DNA from 2 places in the Herbiconiux dendrobii genome. Region 2 is predicted to be linked to the other one. Evidence: predicted binding sites of a transcription regulator. Region 2 holds the regulator's gene; the other holds the start of a gene.

Region 1 (10,520 bases), on a different contig from region 2:
GTCGCCGTCGCGCCGGTGTTCGGCCGTGCGGTCGGGGGCGTCGCGGTCGAACGTCTCCGGCACCGGGGCGGGGGTGTGCACGCACTCGTCGAGCCCGGTCTCGGCCACCGTCCCCGAGTCGGCGAGCAGCGAGGGCTCGAGTCCGGCCTGCACCCCCGAGCGCTGGATGTCGGGGCGGCGCACCTCCACGCCGTGCCGCCGGGCGTCCGCCGTCAGCGTCTGCGGCGAGTAGAAGCCCATCGGCTGCGCCCGCAGCAGCGCCGCCAGGAACGCGGCGGGGTAGTGCAGCTTGAACCACGAGCTGGCGTACACCAGCAGGGCGAAGCTCGTGGAATGGCTCTCGGCGAAGCCGAAGTTCGCGAAGGCCTCGATGCGCTGGTAGATGTCGTCGGCCAGCTCGCCGGTGATGCCGTTGCCGGCCATCCCCTCGTAGAGCTTCGTCTTCAGCCGCGAGATCTTCTCGAGCCCGCGCTTGGAGCCCATTGCCCGCCGCAGCAGGTCGGCGTCGTCGCCGTCGCATCCGCCGACCGCCATCGCCATCTGCATCAGCTGCTCCTGGAACAGCGGCACCCCGAGGGTGCGCTCGAGCACCGGCACGAGCTTCGGATGCTGGTAGGTCACCTCCTCGAAGCCGAGCTTGCGCCGGATGAACGGATGCACCGCCCCGCCCTGGATGGGCCCCGGCCGGATCAGCGCGATCTCCACCACCAGGTCGTAGAACCGCCGCGGCTGCAACCGGGGGAGCGTGCCCATCTGCGCCCGGCTCTCCACCTGGAAGACGCCGATCGAGTCGGCCCGGCACAGCATGTCGTAGACGCCCTGCTCCTCTTTGGGGATGCTGTGCAGATCCCACTGCCGGCCGGTCGACTCCTTCACGAGATCGAAGGTGTACTGCAGCGCCGAGAGCATCCCGAGCCCCAGCAGGTCGAACTTCACCAGGCCCATCCAGGCGCAGTCGTCTTTGTCCCACTGCAGCACGGTGCGCTTGTCCATCCGCGCGTTCTCGATCGGGCAGACCTCGCCCACGGGCTGGTCGGTGAGCACCATGCCGCCGGAGTGGATGCCCAGGTGCCGGGGAAAGCCGAGCAGCCCGGTGGCGAGCTCGATCACCTCGGGCGGGATGTCGTGGTCGCCGCTCTCGACCATCGGCCCCCACCGCTCGATCTGCTTCGACCAGGCATCCTGCTGGCCGGGGCTGTGCCCGAGCGCCTTCGCCATGTCACGCACCGCGAACTTCGGCCGGTACTGGATGACGTTGGCCACCTGGGCGGCATTGCGGCGCCCGTACTTGTCGTAGACGTACTGGATGACCTCCTCACGGCGATCGGAGTCGAAGTCGACGTCGATGTCGGGCTCCTCCTCGCGGAGCGCGGAGAGGAAGCGCTCGAACGGCAGCAGGCAGGCGATCGGATCGACGGCGGTGATCCTCAGCACGTAGCAGACGGCCGAGTTGGCGGCCGAGCCCCGCCCCTGGCAGAGGATGCCGCGGGCGCGGGCCTCGCGCACGATGTCCCAGACGATCAGGAAGTAGCCGGCGAAGTCCTTCATCTCGATCACGCGGAGCTCCTTCTCGATCCGCTCGCAGACCTCCGGCCCGGCCCCCGGGTAGCACTCGGCCGCGCCGGCCAGTACGAGCTCCCGCAGGTACGACATGGGGGTGTGGCCTTCCGGCACGTTCTGCCGCGGCAGGCGCGGCTTCGCCCGGCGCAGCTCGAAGGCGAGTTGCTCGGCCACCTCGACGGTGTTCTGCACCACGCCGGGGTAGCGGCCGAATCGCTGCGCCATCTCGGCGCCCGATCGCAAGTGGGCCATCGGCGCGGCGGGCAGCCAACCGTCGAGCTCGTCGAGGCTGCGGCGGGCACGGACGGCGGCCACGGCCTCCGCCAGGCGGTGCCGATCGGGGGTGGCGTAGTGCACGTTGCCCGTGGCGACGGCCATCAGTCCCCGGGCCTCGGCCAGGCCGAACAGGGCGTCGTTGATGCTGCTGTCCAGCGGATGCCCGCGATCGCTGAGTTCGACGAGCACGTTCTCGGGGCCGAACAGGTCCACCAGCCGGTCGAGCTCCCGGCCTGCGCCGACGGGGCCTTCGAGGGCGAGGGCCTGGCGCACCTGTCCCTTGCGGCAGCCGGTGAGCACCATCCAGTGGCCGTCCGCGTCGGCGGCCAGTTGCTCGAGGGAGTAGAGCGGCCTGCCCTTCTCGGCGCCGGGGGCGAGCTGCGCCGTGGTGATGGCGCCGGCCAGCCGGTGGTAGCCCGCCTGCTGCCGGGCGAGCACCAGCAGGTGGGAGCCTTCGGGGTCGGCCGATCCGTTCTGCGGCTTGCTCAGATCGAGGGAGAGCTCGGTGCCGAACACGGTGCGGACGTGGTGCATCTCGGCCGCTTCGGCGAAGCGGGCCAGGCCGTAGAAGCCGTCGTGATCGGTGAGGGCGAGCGCGCTCAGCTGCAGGTGCGCCGCCTCCTGCACGAGCTCTTCGGGCGAGGACGCCCCGTCGAGAAAACTGAACGTGGAGTGCGCGTGCAGTTCGGCGTAGGGCACCACGGCGGTCGCGTCGCCCGAGGCCTCGACCGGCGGCGGCACATACGCGGGCCGCTTGCGCGAGTGCGTCTCCTCGCTCGCCATCGGCCCCGTAGGCCGAGTGCGCCCCGACATCTGCCGCTCCAACTCCGACCAAGGAATCGGCGGATTCTGCCACCCCATCAGCCACCCCACTTTGGAAGCGTCCGCGCGTGAGTAGTGGCCCCGGCAGCGGGAAAGCGGCGGCGTGTACGTCGCTTTCCCGCCAGGAGGGCGGCCACAGCGTGAGCGAGCGCAACGCACCGCATGGTTCGCCGCAGGGGCGGCGGCGAACAAATCAACTCAGTCATATCTGGCCTCCGCCCACCAGCGGCCGTTCTCCAGGGCGAGGAGCCAGGCGGTGCCGTCGGCATCCACCACCTGGAAGCGGGTGAAGCGGCGGCGGGCGGCGGAGTCCCACCAGCGCTCGTAGACCGGCCAGGGGCCCGCCCAGGCCTCGAGCGGCCGCAGGCGCCGGCCGCCGGGATCGGGGGAGAAGACGACCGGCGGAGCCGAGAGGAGCCCGCGCTCGGTGATCACGACGTCTTTCTCTCCGGCGGCGAGCACCACGACCGCGCGCGGCCGGTCGAACACGGTGGTGGGCAGGGGCGGCGGGATGCTCCCCGGCCAGGGCGCGATCTCGGGGGCCGTCGCGGCCCGGCGTCTCGACGGGCGGGAGGCCACCACCTGCCGGTCGTCGACCCGATCGCCCCACGGCACGAGCAACTGGCGCTCGCGCGGTGACCTGCCGCCGCCGATCGTGGCCGTGAGCACGCCCTCGTGCCCCACGATGCTCTGCACCCGGGACAGCCCGTGGTGGATCCGCTCGTCGGAGCCGCTGCCCCAGAGGCCGGTCTCGTGGTGGAAGCTGTGGTCGATGGTCTCGGCCGTGATGCGCACCCGCACGATCGGCGAGGTGAGGGCGCTCTCGATCATGCTGCCGCCCTGCAGCTGCCAGCGCACCCGGTCGACCACGTCGGTGGAGCCGAACCAGCGCGGATGCAGCCAGCTGCGCTCCCTGGCCGGCCCGCGCTCGGGCGTGAGCTCCACCCGCAGGGCCGTGCAGACGAAGCGGGCCGCGGCCAGCTCGTCGACGAAGCGGTCGGCGGCGGCCCGGATGCCGAAGGCGATCTGGTCGATGCGGTCCAGCCCCGGCTCGAAGTCGGTGACGCTCTCCCGCACCTCGGGCGGGATGCGCGGAGTGACCGGGGTGCCGTCGAGCCCGCTCGCCCGGGAGTGCGCCCACGCGCCCGGCTCGCCGAAGCGGGAGCGCACGTCTTCCGCCGGCAGTACCGCGAATTCGCCCAGGGTGCGGATGCCCAGCCGCCAGAGCAGTGCCGTGAGCTCCTCCTCGGCCAGCAGCTGCACCGGCAGCCCCGAGAGGAAGTGCGGCGACTGCCCCACCGGCACGATCCGGATGAGGTCGACCCCGGGGAGCCTGGCCGCCTGATCGGCCGCGAACAGCCCGTCGGCGATGCCGACGCGCGCATCCGTCACCCCCAGCGCGGCGAAGCGCTCGAGGAAGGCCAGGGCCGCCGCATGCTCGCCGCCGTAATACCGGGAAGGACCTCTGGCCCGCAGGGCGCAGCTGCCGGCCCGCACGATCTGCACCTGCGGGCTCATCTCCTCCAGCGCCGCGATGAAGGGCTCGAAGGCGCGGTTGATGCGCACCGGATCGTGCTCGAAGTCGCGCAGCTGCGGACTGCGCGCCTGCGCCTCCCGCAACCGGAGCCCGCGGCGCACCCCGTCGGCCCGGGCGGCCGCCGAGCAGGCGTAGACCACACCCTTCTCGACCACGGCGATCGGCTCCTCGGCCGACACCCCCTCGAACCCCGCGGTGGCCGTGACCGGCCAGTCGGGGCACCAGAGCACGACCGAACGCACCGGAGCCGGCGCCGCGCTCATCCCGCCACCTCGCGCAATCGCCAGACAGGAGCGGCGGAGCCCGGAGCATCCGAGCCGTGAGCCCCCGACGTGCCGACGTCATGCGCCAGACCGCGGGAGGTGCCCGCCTGCTCGAGTACCGGCCGGAACGATTCGTCTCGATCGGGCAGCCACAACCGTGCCCGGCGGGGCCGCCCGGAGCCCGTCCGCGCCGTGGCCGACACCATCGCCTGGCGTGCGGCCAGGTGCCCGTGCCCCAGACCGATGCCCGACCAGGTGCTCTCGGTGATGCGCAGCGTCGCCTCGCTCTGCGGCCAGTCGCCGAGCACGATCAGTGTGGCCGCCCGCTGCCGGATGCGCGACTGCAGCCGGGCCACCACCGAATCGGGCACCCGGGCCGGCATCCGCGTCACCACCACCCCCACCACGTCGGCCATCGCCGCGGTGACCGTGAGCCACTCCTCGCCGGGGTGCGGCACGAGGGCGAGCCGCTCGAGATCGATGCCGAACCGCGAGGCCGCCTCCACCCCGAAGTCGGGCATGCCCACCACGCCGCACCACACCCCGTCGGCCGAAGGGCCGGCCATCAGCGCCATGACCAGCGCGGTCGAGTGCTCGACCGAGTAGGCGGCGCCGGAGCGCAGCGCTCCTCCCGGCAGCAGCGATTCGAGCGCCGGATGCGTGCGCACCGCCCGCGTGTCGAGCTTGGTGGCCTGCATCTGCTGGATGCGCGACTGCAGCAGACGGATCTCCTCGCCCGCCGGAGCGGGGGAGGAGAGCGTGAGCGCGGCATCCGTCATGCCCTCATGTTCGAATATATGTTCGAATAAGTCAATTGCGGGAACGGAGCGGGGGAAAGTCCACGAATCCACCTGTGGAATCCACAGCGATGCTGTCATGAAAGCCTTACCACCCCCGGTGTCGGCCGGGTGTCATAGGGTCGAGGAATGAGCAGTTCCACCGCTTCCCCCGAAGGCCTGCGGGCACCCACCGCCATCGACCGGATCGCCGAGACCTGGGTCGACACCCTCGTCGAGCTCGAGCCGGTGCTCGGCACCTACATCGGCCGCACCGAGGTGAACGACCGTTTCGGCGACCTGTCGCCCGAGGGTCACGAACGGCACCTGGCGGCGGTGAAGGGGGTGCTCGCCGAACTGGCGGCCACCGAGACCGCCGACGCCGTCGACGAGGTCACCAAGGCCGATCTCACGGGCGAGCTCGAGCTCGCCGTCGAGAGCGCCGAGGCCCGCCTGGCCCTGCGCGACCTCAACGTCATCGACTCGCCGTCCCAGCACATCCGCGAGGTCTTCGACCTGATGCCCACGGAGTCGCCCGACGACTGGTCCACCATCGCCAAGCGCCTCTCGGCCGTCGAGGAGGCCGTCGACGGCTACATCGTCACCCTGCGCGACGGCATGCGCCACGACATCACGCCCGCCGTGCGCCAGGTCGTGGAGGTGCTGGCCCAGGCCCGCAAGAACTCCGGGCCGGAGAGCTTCTTCACCGGTTTCGTCGCCTCGCCCGCCACCGAGGGGCTGCCCGCCACGCTGCGCGCCGACCTCGACCGTGGGGCCGCCACCGCCTCCGAGGCCTACTCGAAGCTGGCGCAGTTCCTCGAGAACGAGCTCGCGCCGGTCGCCACCGAGCAAGACGCCGTGGGCCGCGACATCTACGCCCTGCAGTCGCGCCGCTTCCTCGGGGCCACGATCGACCTCGACGAGAGCTACGAGTGGGGCATCGAAGAGCTCGGCCGCATGGCGCGCGAGCAGGAGGCGATCGCCGAGGAGATCCTGCCCGGGGCATCCGTGCAGGAAGCCATCGCCTTCCTCGACCGCGACGAGAGCCGCAAACTGCACGGCACCGAGGCGCTGCAGGAGTGGATGCAGGCCACCAGCGACCGCGCGGTCGCCGAGCTCGGCGCCACGCACTTCGACATCCCGGAGGAGATCCGGGCGCTGGAGTGCATGATCGCGCCCACCCACGAGGGCGGCATCTACTACACCGGCCCCACCGACGACTTCTCCCGCCCCGGCCGGATGTGGTGGTCGGTGCCCGAGGGCGTCACCGAGTTCGACACCTGGCGCGAGCTCACCACCGTCTACCACGAGGGTGTTCCCGGCCATCACCTGCAGATCGGGCAGGCCGTCTACAACCGGGCCAAGCTCAACACCTGGCGCCGCCAGCTGGCCGGCACCAGCGGTCACGCCGAGGGCTGGGCGCTCTACGCCGAGCGCCTGATGGAGGAGCTCGGCTACCTCGACGACCCGGCAGACCGCCTCGGCATGCTCGACGGCCAGCGGATGCGCGCCGCTCGCGTGGTGCTCGACATCGGAGTGCACCTGCAGAAGCCCCGCCTCGACGGGCAGGGCACCTGGGATGCCGGCTACGCCCTCGACTTCATGCGCCAGAACGTGAACATGGACGACGCCTTCATCCGCTTCGAGGTCAACCGCTACCTGGGCTGGCCCGGTCAGGCGCCCTCGTACAAGATCGGCCAGCGCATCTGGGAGGAGATCCGCGACGTCTATCGCGCCCGCGAGAAGGAGGCCTTCTCCTCGAAGGAGTTCCATCGCACCGCGCTCGACCTCGGCGGTGTGCGGCTCGACACCCTGCGTTCCGCTCTGCTCGGCGAGTCGTCCGCGCCGAGCGGCGAGAAGTAGGAGGCGGCCATGGTCGGCCCGCGCCCCACCACGCGCACTCGCCGCTCGCCGTACGAGCTCACGTCCGCATCCTCGCTCGACGACCTGCATCCCGCTCTCCGTGCCTACTTCGGCGGTCTGCCCGCCGGCCACCGTGGCTACGGCAGTGGGGTCTTCGAGGTGGTCGGCACGCCCCGACGCTGGCTCTGGCCTGCGCTGCACCTGCTCTCCCGGCAGGGGATGCTCTTCCCGGTCTGGGAGAAGAACGTGCCGTTCACCGTGGTCAACGCCCCGCTCACCGACCGCGACGGCAACACGGCGGTCGTCGCCGTGCGCCGCTTCCACTTCCTCGGCGGCGCCCGCACGATGGTCGACGCGATCACGGCCGAGCGGGCCGGTCACGACGGGCTCGTCGACCATCTCGGCTTCACGCGCCGGTTCCGGGTGCGGTTGGCGAGCCGGGTGCTGCGGGGGGAGTTCCACCTGCGGTCGACGGCGTTCGAGATCCGGATCGGGCGGAGCCATCTTCGGGTGCCCGGCATCCTGGCCCCTCGGGTGTCGCTGGTGGAACGCTTCGACGATCACGCGCGCCTGCCGGGCGCCGCTGAGGGAGCATCCGGGGCCCAGCGGGTCTCGGTGGTCGTGGAGGCGCCGCTGCTCGGCCGGCTCTACGAGTACACGGGCGCTTTCCGCTATGAGGTGCGCACGAAGCCCTCGTCCTCGGAGGGATCGGCAGCCGTTCCCGCCGGATCGTCGTCGACGGCGGCCCGCAAGGCGCGCGGATGACGGGCGCCCGGCGGGTCGTGATCGCGGGTGCCTCCGGTTTCATCGGCGAGTACCTGGTGCGGGCGTTCCGGGAGGAAGGCGCGCAGGTGGCACGGATCGGGCGCCGGAGCGGCGGAGACGGCGGCCCTGGTGTGCGTGGCCCGGAAGGAAAGAGCCCCGATGCGCGTGGCCCTGAAGGAAAGGGCCCCGATGCGCAGGGCTCTGATGCCCACTGGGGCGACCTGGCCGCCATCACGGAACTGATCGACGGCGCCGACCTCGTGATCAATCTCGCCGGCAAGAGCGTCGACTGCCGGTACACGCCCACGAACCGGGCCGAGATCTTCCGTTCGCGCCTGGCGACCACCCGCGAACTGCAGACGGCCGTCGCGGCCGCCTCCCACCCGCCCCGGCTCTGGATCAACGCCTCCACCGCCACCATCTACCGGCACGCCGACGACCGCCCGATGACGGAGTCGACCGGCGAGATCGGCGAGGGCTTCTCGGTGAACGTGGCCACCAGCTGGGAGGAGGAGTTCTTCCGCGGCGAGCTGCCCGCCACCCGCCGTGTGGCGCTGCGGATGGCGATCGTGCTCGGCGACGGCAGTGCCCTGGCGCCGATCCGGATGCTCGCCAAGGTGGGCCTCGGCGGCCCTCAGCTCGACGGTCGCTGGCCGTCCACCCCAGCCCGCCGCGCCGCCGGTACCTTCCACGTCTATCGTCCGCGCTCCCGCGGCGGGCGCCAGAAGTTCAGCTGGATCCATCTGCGCGACGTGCTGGGCATCATCCGCTTCCTCGAAGGGCACCCCGAGATCGAGGGGCCCGTGAACGCGGCCGCCCCGCACCCCACCGACAACCGCACCTTCATGGCCTCGGTGCGCCGTGCCGCCGGCATCCCCATCGGCCTGCCCGCCTGGCGCTGGATGCTCGAACTCGGCTCGGCCGTCATCCACACCGAGACCGAGCTGGTGCTGAAGAGCCGCTGGGTCGTGCCCGAGCGCCTCGAGGCCGCGGGCTACGACTTCGCGTTCCGCGACCACGAGGCCGCCCTGGCCGACATCCTCGGGCCGGATCGCGGCCGCGACGAGGCGTCGACACCCGTCTGAGTGCGGCTTGCCGCGGGCCGCAAACGACAGCTAGACTAGAGTGTCACATTTGTGACTACCATCCGCACGCCTGTCGCGGAACCGACCCGGTCGGTACACCATATGCATCACTCGCGGCAGGCCCGAGCTATGTCCATAACGGAGCAACCACTACATGACAATCGCAACGACCGAAAAGGCAACCAAGCAGGTCGCCATAAACGACATCGGATCTGCTGAAGACTTCCTCGCCGCGGTCGAAAAGACTCTGAAATTCTTCAACGACGGAGACCTCATCGAAGGCACCGTCGTGAAGATCGACCGCGACGAGGTCCTCCTCGACGTCGGTTACAAGACGGAGGGTGTCATCCCTTCGCGTGAACTCTCCATCAAGCACGACGTCGACCCCACCGAGGTCGTCCAGGTCGGCGACTTGGTCGAGGCCCTGGTCCTCCAGAAGGAAGACAAAGAAGGCCGCCTCATCCTCTCCAAGAAGCGTGCTCAGTACGAGCGTGCGTGGGGCGACGTCGAGAAGATCAAGGACGCCGACGGCGTGGTGACCGGTTCGGTCATCGAGGTCGTCAAGGGTGGCCTCATCGTCGACATCGGACTCCGCGGCTTCCTCCCGGCTTCGCTGATCGAGCTGCGCCGCGTGCGCGACCTGACCCCGTACCTGGGCCAGGAGATCGAGGCGAAGATCCTCGAGCTCGACAAGAACCGCAACAACGTCGTGCTGTCGCGCCGTGCCCTGCTCGAGCAGACGCAGTCCGAGAGCCGCACCACCTTCCTCAACAACCTCCAGAAGGGGCAGGTCCGCAAGGGCGTCGTCTCGTCGATCGTCAACTTCGGTGCGTTCGTGGATCTGGGCGGCGTCGACGGCCTCGTGCACGTCTCCGAGCTGTCCTGGAAGCACATCGAGCACGCCTCCGAGGTCGTCGAGGTGGGCCAGGAGGTCACCGTCGAGATCCTCGAGGTCGACCTCGACCGCGAGCGCGTCTCGCTGTCGCTCAAGGCGACGCAGGAAGACCCGTGGCAGGTGTTCGCCCGTACCCACGCCATCGGCCAGGTCGCGCCCGGAAAGGTCACCAAGCTGGTGCCGTTCGGTGCGTTCGTCCGCGTCGCCGAGGGCATCGAGGGTCTGGTGCACATCTCCGAGCTCTCCGGCAAGCACGTCGAGCTCGCCGAGCAGGTCGTGTCGGTCGGCGACGAGGTCTTCGTCAAGGTCATCGACATCGACCTCGAGCGTCGTCGCATCAGCCTCTCGCTGAAGCAGGCGAACGACGGCGTCGACCCCGAGGGCACCGAGTTCGACCCGGCGCTCTACGGCATGCTCACCGAGTACGACGACCAGGGGAACTACAAGTACCCCGAGGGCTTCGACCCGGAGACCAACGAGTGGAAAGAGGGCTTCGACACCCAGCGCGAGGCATGGGAGCAGCAGTACGCTGAGGCCCAGGCTCGCTGGGAGGCCCACAAGAAGCAGGTCGCGACCTCGGCCGAGGTGGCCGCTGCCAGCGACATCCCTTCGGGTTCCTCCTCGTTCTCGAGCGAGTCGACCGGCGCCGGCACCCTCGCCGACGACGAGACCCTCGCT
Region 2 (10,520 bases):
ACCTGCGCCGTGCGCGAGAACGCCGACAACAAGCTCTACGGCAACCTCGGGCATCTGGCTTCGGTGAAGCGCCGGCACGAGGGCATGCAGATCGCCGTCGGCGGGTGCCTCGCCCAGAAAGACAAAAACGTCATCCTCGACAAGGCGCCCTGGGTCGACGTGGTGTTCGGCACCCACAACATGGGGTCGCTGCCCAGCCTGCTCGAGCGTGCGCGGCACAACGACGCGGCACAGATCGAGATCCTCGAATCGCTCGAGACCTTCCCCTCCACGTTGCCGACCAAGCGCGATTCGAGCTACAGCGGCTGGGTCTCGATCTCCGTCGGCTGCAACAACACCTGTACGTTCTGCATCGTCCCGTCGCTGCGCGGCAAGGAGAAGGACCGCCGCCCGGGCGAGGTTCTGAGCGAAATCCAGTCGCTGGTCGACGACGGCGCCATCGAGGTCACCCTTCTCGGCCAGAACGTGAACTCCTACGGTGTCGAGTTCGGCGACCGCCTCGCCTTCGGCAAGCTGCTGCGTGCCGCCGGGCAGATCCGGGGGCTGGAGCGCATCCGCTTCACCAGCCCCCACCCGGCCGCCTTCACCGACGACGTGATCGACGCGATGGCCGAGACGCCCGCCGTGATGCCGCAGCTGCACATGCCGCTGCAGTCCGGCTCCGATCGCATCCTGCGTGCCATGAAGCGCTCGTACCGGTCGGCGAAGTTCCTCGGGATCCTCGAGCGGGTGCGTGCGAAGATCCCGAACGCCGCCATCACGACCGACATCATCGTGGGTTTCCCCGGTGAGACCGAGGAGGACTTCCTCGAGACGCTCCGAGTGGTCGAGGAGGCGCGTTTCGCCTCGGCGTTCACGTTCCAGTACTCCATCCGTCCGGGCACCCCGGCCGCCACGCTGCCCGATCAGGTTCCGCGCGCGGTCGTGCAGGAGCGTTACGAACGCCTGGCTGCTCTGCAAGACCGCATCTCCTGGGAGGAGAACCAGAAGCTGATCGGCCGCCGCGTCGAGCTGCTGGTCGCCAACGGCGAGGGCCGCAAAGACACCGAGACGCGCCGGCTCAGCGGCCGCGCCGAAGACTCCCGCCTCGTGCACTTCGAGCTTCCCGAGGGCACGGAGCGTCCGCGTCCGGGTGATGTGGTCTCGGTCACCATCAGCCAGGCTGCTCCCTTCCACCTGATCGCCGACACCGATGGCGCGCCGCTCGAGGTGCGCCGCACGCGCGCCGGCGATGCCTGGGATCGCGCTCAGGCCGACTCCTGCGGCGTGCCGGCGCCGGTGGGGGCGGCCGGTGCATCCGCTGTGCCCGGGCGGGTGTCGCTCGGTCTGCCCTCGCTCCGGGTCGGTCCGCCGGTGCCGGTACCCGCTGCCACGAGCGCGGCCGCGGAGACCCGCGGCGTCGCGCACGGCCTCACCGTGCCGATCTACAGCCCCACCGACGACCTCCGCGGGTAGCGGCCGATGAACGCGCCGCAGATCGTCGCGGTCGTCGGCGCCACCGGAACGGGCAAGTCCGATCTGTCGCTCGACTTGGCCGAGCAGCTGGCCAGGGAGGGCCGAACCGCCGAGGTCGTGAACGCCGATGCCATGCAACTGTACCGGGGTATGGACATCGGGACCGCGAAGCTCAGCGAGCCCGAACGCCGTGGCGTCCCGCACCACCTGCTCGATGTGCTGCGGGTCACCGACGAAGCCTCGGTGGCCGCCTACCAGCGCGATGCCCGGGCAGCGATCGAGGGCATCCTGCAGCGCGGCGCCGTCCCCATCCTGGTCGGCGGATCGGGCCTGTACGTGTCGTCGGTGCTCTTCGACTTCCGTTTCCCCGGCCGCGACGACGCGGTGCGGGCGCGCCTGGAACGGGAGCTCGAGCAGACCGGCCCCGGGATGCTGCACCGCCGGCTCGCCGAGATCGACCCCGCCTCCGCGGCATCCATCGGCCCTCACAACGGCCGGCGGATCGTGCGCGCCCTCGAGGTGGTCGAGCTCACCGGGGCCCCGGTCTCGGGCACGCTGCCCGACGCGCCCGTGTTCTGGAAGCCCGCCGCGATCCTGCACCTCCGTCTCGACCGCGAGCAGCTGGTTCCGCGCCTGGACGCACGGGTCGAGCGGATGTGGGCATCCGGTCTCGTCGCCGAGGTCGAATCCCTGCTCGCGCACGGCCTCCGCGACGGAACCACCGCCGTGCGCGCCATCGGCTATGCCCAGGCGCTCGCCCAGCTCGACGGCACCAGCCCCGAGCCCGAGGCGGTCGCCGAGGCCCAGGCGCTCACCCGTCGCTACGCCCGCCGCCAGGTCAGCTGGTTCAAGCGCTACCCCGAGGCCCACGACCTCGACGCCGCCGCTCCCGAAACCCTCCACCGCACCGCAGCAGACCTCGCCCGGTCCCTCTCCTGACCCCCGATCCGAACGGATGGAGTCCGTCCTCCCGGGGTGGATCGGATGGAGCCTCAGTCCGCTCCCGGCGTGTAGCTCCAGCCAGTCGGAAGGCGGCCACGGCGCGCCGCAGGCCTCGGTGAGCGCCCCTAGACTTGGGGCATGGCGGCGGATCTGCACTTCACCAAGGGTCACGGCACGGGCAACGACTTCGTGCTCTTCACCGATCCGGAGGGCGAGATCGCGCTCAGCCCCACCCAGATCGCCGCGATCTGCGACCGTCACTTCGGGGTCGGCGCCGACGGCGTCATCCGCGCGGTCCGCTCGGCGAACCTCGACGCGGGCGCGGCGGCTCTGGCCGAAGACCCTGCCGCCGAGTGGTTCATGGACTACCACAACGCCGACGGCTCGGTCTCCGAGATGTGCGGAAACGGCATCCGGGTCTACGCCCGCTACCTGATCGAGAACGGCCTCGTCACGCTCGAGCCCGGTGAGACCCTGGTCATCGGCACCCGCGCGGGTGTGCGTGACGTGCAGCTGAACAAGCTCGGCTTCCAGGTCGACCTCGGCCGCTGGCGACTCGACGGCGGCGAGCCCCTCGTGCGGGCCAAGAACCTGCAGGTGGCCCGTCCCGGCCTCGGCATCAACGTGGGCAACCCGCACGTCGTGGTCGCCCTCGCCGACGACGAGGAGCTCGACGAGGCCGACCTGAGCTTCATCCCGCACATCGAGCCGCAGCCCGAAGCCGGTGCGAACGTCGAGTTCGTGGTGCCGGCCGAGCCGCTGGTGCGCGACGGCGTCGGCCACATCCGGATGCGCGTGCACGAGCGCGGCAGCGGCGAGACGCTGTCCTGCGGCACGGGCGCCGTCGCGGCCGCCCTCGCCACCCGCTACTGGGCGGGTGCGGGCGCGCCGAACAGCTGGAGCGTCGCGGTGCCCGGCGGCACGGTGGGTGTGCGGATGTTCCCCACCGAAGACGGCGAGCACGTCTCGCTCTCGGGCCCTGCCGAGCTCGTCTACGAGGGCGACCTGGCGCTCGGCTAGTGCCGGTCGGCGAAGCGCGCCCGGCTAGGCGCGGTTCCGCACCCTGAGGATGCGGTAGCCCTTGTTCGTGCTGGCCCGCGTCACCGACAGGGCCGGGAACCCGCCCTCCATCCACCGCTGCAGCGAGTCGGAGCCGAGGTTCTTCTGCACGACGAGCCACGCGTCCGATCCGGGTTCCAGGCGGGGCAGCCACTGCTGCAGCATCGAATGCAGCACGCCCTTGCCCACCCGGATGGGCGGATTCGACCAGATGGTGGTGAATTCGAGCCCCTCGGGAACATCTTCGGGCCGGCAGGCGTTGATGTTTTCGAGACCCATCATGTGAGCATTCCGCCGAACCAGATCCAGAGCCCGTTCGTTGACATCGACGGCCCACACCGTCGCGCGCGGTGATTCCAGGGCCAGCGTCAGCGAGATCGGTCCCCATCCGCAGCCGAGATCGAGCAGATTTCCGCCGGGCGGGGGAGTCGGGACATTCGCGAGCAGCACCTGCGTGCCGGTGTCGATCCGCTCGGGGCTGAAGATGCCCGAGGCCGTCACCACGTGGTGCGGCTGACCGGCCAGGGTGACCGTCAGCTCGCGGAGCGAGAGCTCTCCGGCCGGCTGTGCGGAGAAGTAATGCTCGCCATCCATAGAGGGAATCTAGCAAACAAGGAGGCTAGTCTTGACTGCAATGTCAGACCACACGACCCCTGAGGCCGAGAACGTAACCGAGAGAACGAGCGGCACCGAGGCCCGAGCCGGGAGCGGCGGAACGAGCGACGACGTCGTCGCCCGGGTGCTCGCCAGCGCCGAGAAGCGCTCGAGCGGCTACTCGCTCTTCGAGCAGGGTGCGGCGCAAGCGCTGCAGCGACCCGAGACCACGGGCCAGGTGCGCGACGGATCCGGCTACGACGGCGATCAGTTCGATCGTGAAGACCGCAAGTCGCTCCGGCGGGTGGCCGGGCTCTCGACCGAGCTCGAAGACGTCACCGAGGTGGAATACCGCCAGCTGCGGCTGGAGAACGTCGTCATCATCGGCGTCTACTCGCAGGGCTCGTTGTCCGACGCCGAGAACTCCCTGCGGGAGCTCGCGGCCCTCGCCGAGACGGCCGGTGCCGTGGTGCTCGACGGGCTGCTGCAGAGGCGGCCGACTCCCGACCCCAGCACCTACTTCGGCAAGGGCAAGGCGGAGGAGCTGCGCGCGATCGTGCAGAGCCTCGGCGCCGACACCGTGATCGCCGACACCGAGCTGGCCCCGAGCCAGCGGCGTGCACTCGAAGACGTGGTGAAGGTCAAGGTGATCGACCGCACGGCCGTCATCCTCGACATCTTCAGCCAGCACGCCAAGAGCCGCGAGGGCAAGGCGCAGGTCGAGCTCGCTCAGCTCGAGTACCTGCTGCCGAGGCTCCGCGGCTGGGGTGACTCGATGTCCCGCCAGGCCGGTGGCCAGGTGGGTGGCGCGGGTGCCGGTATGGGGTCGCGCGGTCCGGGTGAGACGAAGATCGAGCTCGACCGCCGCCGCATCCACACCCGGATGGCGAAGCTGCGCAAGCAGATCAAGGAGATGAAGCCGGCGCGGGATGCGAAGCGGGCCAACCGCAAGCGCAACGCCGTGCCGAGCGTCGCCATCGCCGGGTACACCAACGCGGGCAAGTCGTCGCTGCTGAACCGCATCACGAGCGCGGGTGTGCTGGTGGAGAACTCGCTGTTCGCCACCCTCGACGCCACGGTGCGCAAGAACGTGACGGCCGACGGCCGTCCCTACACGATCGCCGACACCGTCGGTTTCGTGCGGGCCCTGCCGCACCAGCTGGTGGAGGCCTTCCGCTCGACCCTCGAAGAGGTGGCCGACTCGGATGTCGTGGTGCACGTCGTCGACGCCTCGCATCCGGATCCCGCCGGACAGATCACCACGGTGCGCGACGTGATGGGCGAGGCCGGCGCGCGGGGCATCCCCGAGATCGTGGTCTTCAACAAGAGCGACCTGGTGTCGGACGACGACCGGCTGGTGCTGCGCGGACTCGAGCCGACGGCGATCTTCGTCTCGGCACGGTCGGGCGAGGGAATTCCCGAGCTGCTCGCGGCGATCGACGCCATCCTCCCCACGCCGAGCGTGGAGGTGGAGGTGCTGCTGCCCTACGACCGCGGCGACCTGGTGACCCTGCTGCACGAGAAGAACACGGTGCTCACCACCGAGTACGAGGAGGGCGGCACCTGGGTGCGTGCCCTGATCAACCCGGAGTTCGAGGAGCGGCTGAGTCCGTTCGCCGTCGTCCGCAGCTGATCACACCGCTCGGAGGACTGCGACCACCTTGCCGAGCACGGTGGCGTAGTCGCCGAGGATGGGCTCGAAGTTGCTGTTGCGGGGGAGCAGCCAGGTGTGGCCGTCTCGCTGGCGGAACACCTTCACGGTGGCCTCCTCGTCGAGCATGGCGGCCACGATGTCGCCGTTCTCGGCCGTGTTCTGCTGCCGGATGACCACCCAGTCGCCGTCGCAGATGGCGGCGTCGATCATCGACTCGCCCACCACCTTCAGCATGAAGAGGTCTCCGTTGCCCACCAGCTGACGGGGGAGTGGGAACACCTCGTCGACCTGCTGCTCGGCGGTGATCGGGATGCCCGCGGCGATGCGGCCCACCAGCGGCACCAGGGTGGCGTCTCCCACGGGGGGTGCGGAATCGGCGTCGGGTGAGGCCGCCCCCTCCTCGATGCTCGGGATGTCGATCAGCACTTCCATCGCCCGGGGGCGGTTGGGGTCGCGGCGCAGGTAGCCGCTCAGCTCGAGCTGGTTGAGCTGGTGGGTCACGCTGGAGAGCGAGGCGAGGCCGACGGCGTCGCCGATCTCGCGCATGCTCGGCGGGTAGCCGCGGGAGGTGACCGAGCGCTGGATCACGTCGAGGATCGCGAGCTGCTTGTCGCTCAGGCTCTTGCGGCGCCTGGTGCGGCCGGAGTCGTTCGCCACGGAGACCTGCTTTCTGCTCACATCCGGAGCCCCGGATTACTGCGGCCGGATGCCGCTCGGGACCCGATGTCGGTGGTTGGTGATTGAGTTCACCTGTTGATCGAAACTGTATCCGAGAACTGCTCGAATACGCACATGTCTTCGAGTGTGTCGCGCATTTCCCGTTCGATTTCGACTTGACGAACCTTTAATTCGAATATATCTTCGGAACATAGCTTCGCACCGGCGGTCCCGGCCGACCGTCGGTGCGAATACCTCAGGAGGAATCATGAGCATCGCAGCACAGCACCTCACCGCCCCCGGCTACACCGTCCGTGCCCGCACCGCCCCCGCAGAGCGCCTCGCTGCTCCGGTGGCCTCGACCCGCCTTCGTATCACGGCGCGCGGTCGCAAGGTGCTCGCGGGGGTCGTGGCGCTGCCGGTGGTCGCCGTGCTCGCGTCGATCGCGCTGTTCGGGGGTGGCTCGGCCGTGGCCACGGGCGCCACCGGCTCCGCCGATTTCGATTACCTGACGGTGCAGGCCGGCCAGAGCCTGTGGAGCATCGCCGAGTCGCTCGCTCCGCAGGCCGACCCGCGCGATGTGATCGCCGAGATCCGCAGCCTCAACCAGCTCAGCACCTCCTCGGTGCAGCCGGGCCAGCGCATCGCGATCCCGGCCGACATCGCGGAGTAGGGCACCTCGCCTCCGTTGCTCGGGCATCCATCGTTAGCGCCGTCCACCCTGCGGGGTGGGCGGCGCTTTCGTCTGCGCCGGGCCGGTGCCCTCACGCGGCCCGGTAGAATTCTGCGGTGACTTCTCTCGACGATCTGCCCATCCGGGACGACCTCCGCGGTCTCGAGCCCTACGGCGCGCCGCACCTGCACCTGCCGGTGGAACTGAACGTCAACGAGAACACGCATCCGATTCCCGAAGACGTGGCGCGCGACATCATCGAGTCGGTCGCCCGCGAGCTGCTCTCGATCAACCGCTACCCCGACCGCGAGTTCACGGCCCTGCGCGATTCCCTGGCCGCCTACCTCGGCGAAGGGTTCACCCGCGACAACATCTGGGCGGCGAACGGGTCCAACGAGGTGCTGCAGCACATCCTGCAGGCCTTCGGCGGTCCGGGGCGTTCGGTGCTCGGTTTCCCTCCCACCTACTCGATGCACTCCATCATCGCGGCCTCCACCGGAACCGAGTGGATCGCGGGGGAGCGTGACGCCGATTACCTCATCTCGCCCGAGACGGCCGTCGCCTGGATCGAGCGCACCGATCCCGACATCGTGTTCTTCTGCGCCCCGAACAACCCCACCGGAACGGCGCTTGGCCTCGACACGGTCCGTGCGGCCTACGACGCCTTCGACGGGATCGTGTTGGTCGACGAGGCCTACGCCGAGTTCATGCCCGGCGGCGAGCCCAGCGCGCTCACCCTGCTCGAGGGCCGGCCGCGTCTGATCGTCTCGCGCACGATGAGCAAGGCCTTCGCCTTCGCCGGGGCGCGACTGGGCTACCTCGCTGCCGATCCGGCGGTCACGGATGCGCTGCGACTCGTGCGTCTTCCGTACCACCTCTCCGCGCTCACCCAGGCCGCGGCGGTCGCCGCGCTGGCCCACGCGCCCGAGATGCTGGCCATGGTCGACGACATCAAGGAGCAGCGCGACCGCATCGTCTCCGGTCTCACCGAGCTCGGCTACACGCCGTGGCCGAGCGCCGCGAACTTCGTGCTCTTCGGCGGGGTCGAGAACCCCGAGCAGCTGTGGCAGCAGCTGATCGATCGCGGCATCATCATCCGCAACCTCAGCATCCCGAACCACCTCCGGGTGAGCGCCGGCACCCGCGCCGAGACCACCGCGTTCCTCGACGCGATGCGCGAACTCACGCCCGTCCGCTCCTGAGAGACGCCCGTCGGTGCTCCCGGGCGCCGGCCGCGTCTCACCCCCGCTCGATAGGATTGCCCTCATGACCGCACCCCGCACCGCTCGCCTCGAGCGCTCGACCAGCGAGTCGACCATTGAGCTGAGCCTCGACCTCGACGGCACCGGCGTCTCCGACATCCAGACGAGCGTGCCGTTCTACGACCACCTGCTCACCGCCTTCGCGAAGCACTCGCTGACCGACCTCACGGTGCGCGCCAAGGGCGACATCGAGATCGACGTGCACCACACGGTCGAAGACATCGGGATCGTGCTCGGCCAGGCCATCAAGCAGGCGCTCGGCGACAAGTCGGGCATCTCGCGCTTCGGCGACGCCCTCGTGCCGCTCGACGAGGCGCTGGTGCAGGCCGTGGTCGACATCTCCGGCCGCCCTTACCTGGTGCACTCCGGTGAGCCCGCGGGCTACGAGTTCCACCTCATCGGCGGGCACTTCACCGGCTCGATGGTGCGTCACGTCTTCGAAGCCATCACCTTCAACGCCGGCCTCACGGTGCACGTCACGGTGCTCGGCGGCCGCGATCCGCACCACATCGCCGAGGCCGAGTTCAAGGCCTTCGCCCGTGCGTTCCGCCAGGCCAAGGCGCTCGACCCGCTGGTGAGCGGCGTCCCCTCCACCAAGGGCGCGCTGTGAGCACCGGCGCCTCCGACCGCCCTCGCGTCGTCGTCCTCGACTACGGCAGCGGCAACATCCACTCGGCCGCGAAGGCCCTGGAGCGTGCCGGCGCCGACGTCGAGATCACCGCGAAGCGCCAGGCCGTGCTCGACGCGGATGGCCTCTTCGTTCCCGGCGTGGGTGCCTTCGACGCCGTCATGAACCAGTTGAACGCGGTGCGCGGCGGTGAGCTCATCGGCCGGCGCCTGGCCGGCGGCCGACCCGTGCTGGGCGTCTGCGTGGGCATGCAGGTGCTCTTCGACGAGGGCATCGAGCGCGGAGTCGACACCGAGGGCCTCGGCGAATGGCCCGGCACGGTCGAGCTGCTGAAGGCGGAGGTGGTGCCGCACATGGGCTGGAACACCGTCGAGGCTCCCGCCGGCACGGTGCTGTTCGACGGCATCCAAGACGAGCGCTTCTACTTCGTGCACTCCTACGCGGCACAGAACTGGGAGCTCACCGAAGAGGTCACGCACCGCCCGCCGAAGGTGACCTGGGCCGAGCACGGCTCCCGCTTCGTCGCCGCGGTCGAGAACGGCCCGCTCTCGGCGACGCAGTTCCACCCCGAGAAGTCGGGGGAGGCCGGCATCCGTCTGCTCGAGAACTGGATCGGCACCCTGCGCTGATCGGATGCCGCCACGTGCGTGCTGCTGATCGGCCGCTGCGGAGCGGACGCCCGGTCGTTTCGACGTGGGCCGCGCGAGTCGCTACGATCGCGGAGGGTCTTCGCCATCCGGCACCCGGGCCCCACGATCGCGAAGCGCCCATGGCGGCGCGCGCCGCAGCACGCACAGCAAGGACAGGCAATGAGTGAGTTCAACAAGGCACCGGCCCTCGTGCTGCTGCCCGCCGTCGACGTGGCCGGCGGCAAGGCCGTCCGTCTGACCCAGGGTCAGGCCGGCACCGAGACCTTCCACGGCGACCCGGTGGATGCGGCGCTGGATTGGATCTCGCAGGGCGCCGAGTGGATCCACCTCGTCGACCTCGACGCCGCCTTCGGCCGGGGCAGCAATCTGAGCGTGATCAAGAAGGTCATCCGTCAGGCCAAGGGCGTGAACGTAGAGGTATCGGGCGGCATCCGCGACGATGCGAGCCTGGAGACCGCGCTGGAATCCGGCGCCAAGCGCATCAACCTCGGCACCGCGGCCCTGGAGAACCCCGAGTGGGCCGCCCACGTCATCGCCCAGTACGGCGAGGCGATCGCCGTCGGCCTCGACGTGCGCGGCACGACGCTGGCGGCCCGCGGCTGGACGCAGGACGGCGGGGACATCTGGAACGTGATGGAGCGCCTCGAAGCGGCCGGCTGCGCGCGCTACGTGGTCACCGACGTCACGAAGGACGGCACCCTCAAGGGCCCGAACGTCGAGCTGCTGCGTCAGGTGATGGAGCGCACCTCCCGCCCCGTGATCGCCTCCGGCGGCATCTCGAGCCTCGACGACCTCGCCGAGCTGCGCGCCCTCGTGCCGCTGGGGCTGGAAGGCGCCATCGTCGGCCGCGCCCTCTACTCGGGCGCGTTCACGCTCGCCGAAGCGCTGGACGTGGCTTCTGACTGATCACGGCCACGGCCACGGCCACGAGCACGGAGGCGCTCCC

What was found. Region 2 encodes LexA, which represses DNA repair genes until DNA is damaged. Its sites were predicted from a motif close to TCGAACANNTGTTCGA; they were not measured.
Region 1: imuA' (DnaE2-dependent mutagenesis accessory factor ImuA') is a predicted target of LexA. The motif match lies at 5,248-5,263, and genes of this name have one in related genera.

The regions. Positions count from the first base shown of each region.
Region 1 is NZ_JBLZQV010000004.1:15,244-25,763, reverse strand. Features, by position in the region: gene ACN4JJ_RS13005 (error-prone DNA polymerase) at 1-2,697, opposite strand, end outside; gene ACN4JJ_RS13000 (DNA polymerase Y family protein) at 2,857-4,458, opposite strand; gene imuA' (DnaE2-dependent mutagenesis accessory factor ImuA') at 4,455-5,237, opposite strand; gene ACN4JJ_RS12990 (DUF885 domain-containing protein) at 5,385-7,097, shown strand; gene ACN4JJ_RS12985 (DUF4166 domain-containing protein) at 7,107-7,862, shown strand; gene ACN4JJ_RS12980 (epimerase) at 7,859-8,947, shown strand; gene rpsA (30S ribosomal protein S1) at 9,102-10,520, shown strand, end outside.
Region 2 is NZ_JBLZQV010000003.1:18,691-29,210, reverse strand. Features, by position in the region: gene miaB (tRNA (N6-isopentenyl adenosine(37)-C2)-methylthiotransferase MiaB) at 1-1,455, shown strand, start outside; gene miaA (tRNA (adenosine(37)-N6)-dimethylallyltransferase MiaA) at 1,462-2,394, shown strand; gene dapF (diaminopimelate epimerase) at 2,536-3,417, shown strand; gene ACN4JJ_RS09075 (class I SAM-dependent methyltransferase) at 3,442-4,050, opposite strand; gene hflX (GTPase HflX) at 4,091-5,683, shown strand; gene lexA (transcriptional repressor LexA) at 5,684-6,382, opposite strand; gene ACN4JJ_RS09060 (LysM peptidoglycan-binding domain-containing protein) at 6,630-7,034, shown strand; gene ACN4JJ_RS09055 (histidinol-phosphate transaminase) at 7,151-8,236, shown strand; gene hisB (imidazoleglycerol-phosphate dehydratase HisB) at 8,301-8,906, shown strand; gene hisH (imidazole glycerol phosphate synthase subunit HisH) at 8,903-9,553, shown strand; gene priA (bifunctional 1-(5-phosphoribosyl)-5-((5-phosphoribosylamino)methylideneamino)imidazole-4-carboxamide isomerase/phosphoribosylanthranilate isomerase PriA) at 9,734-10,480, shown strand; gene ACN4JJ_RS09035 (SseB family protein) at 10,473-10,520, shown strand, end outside.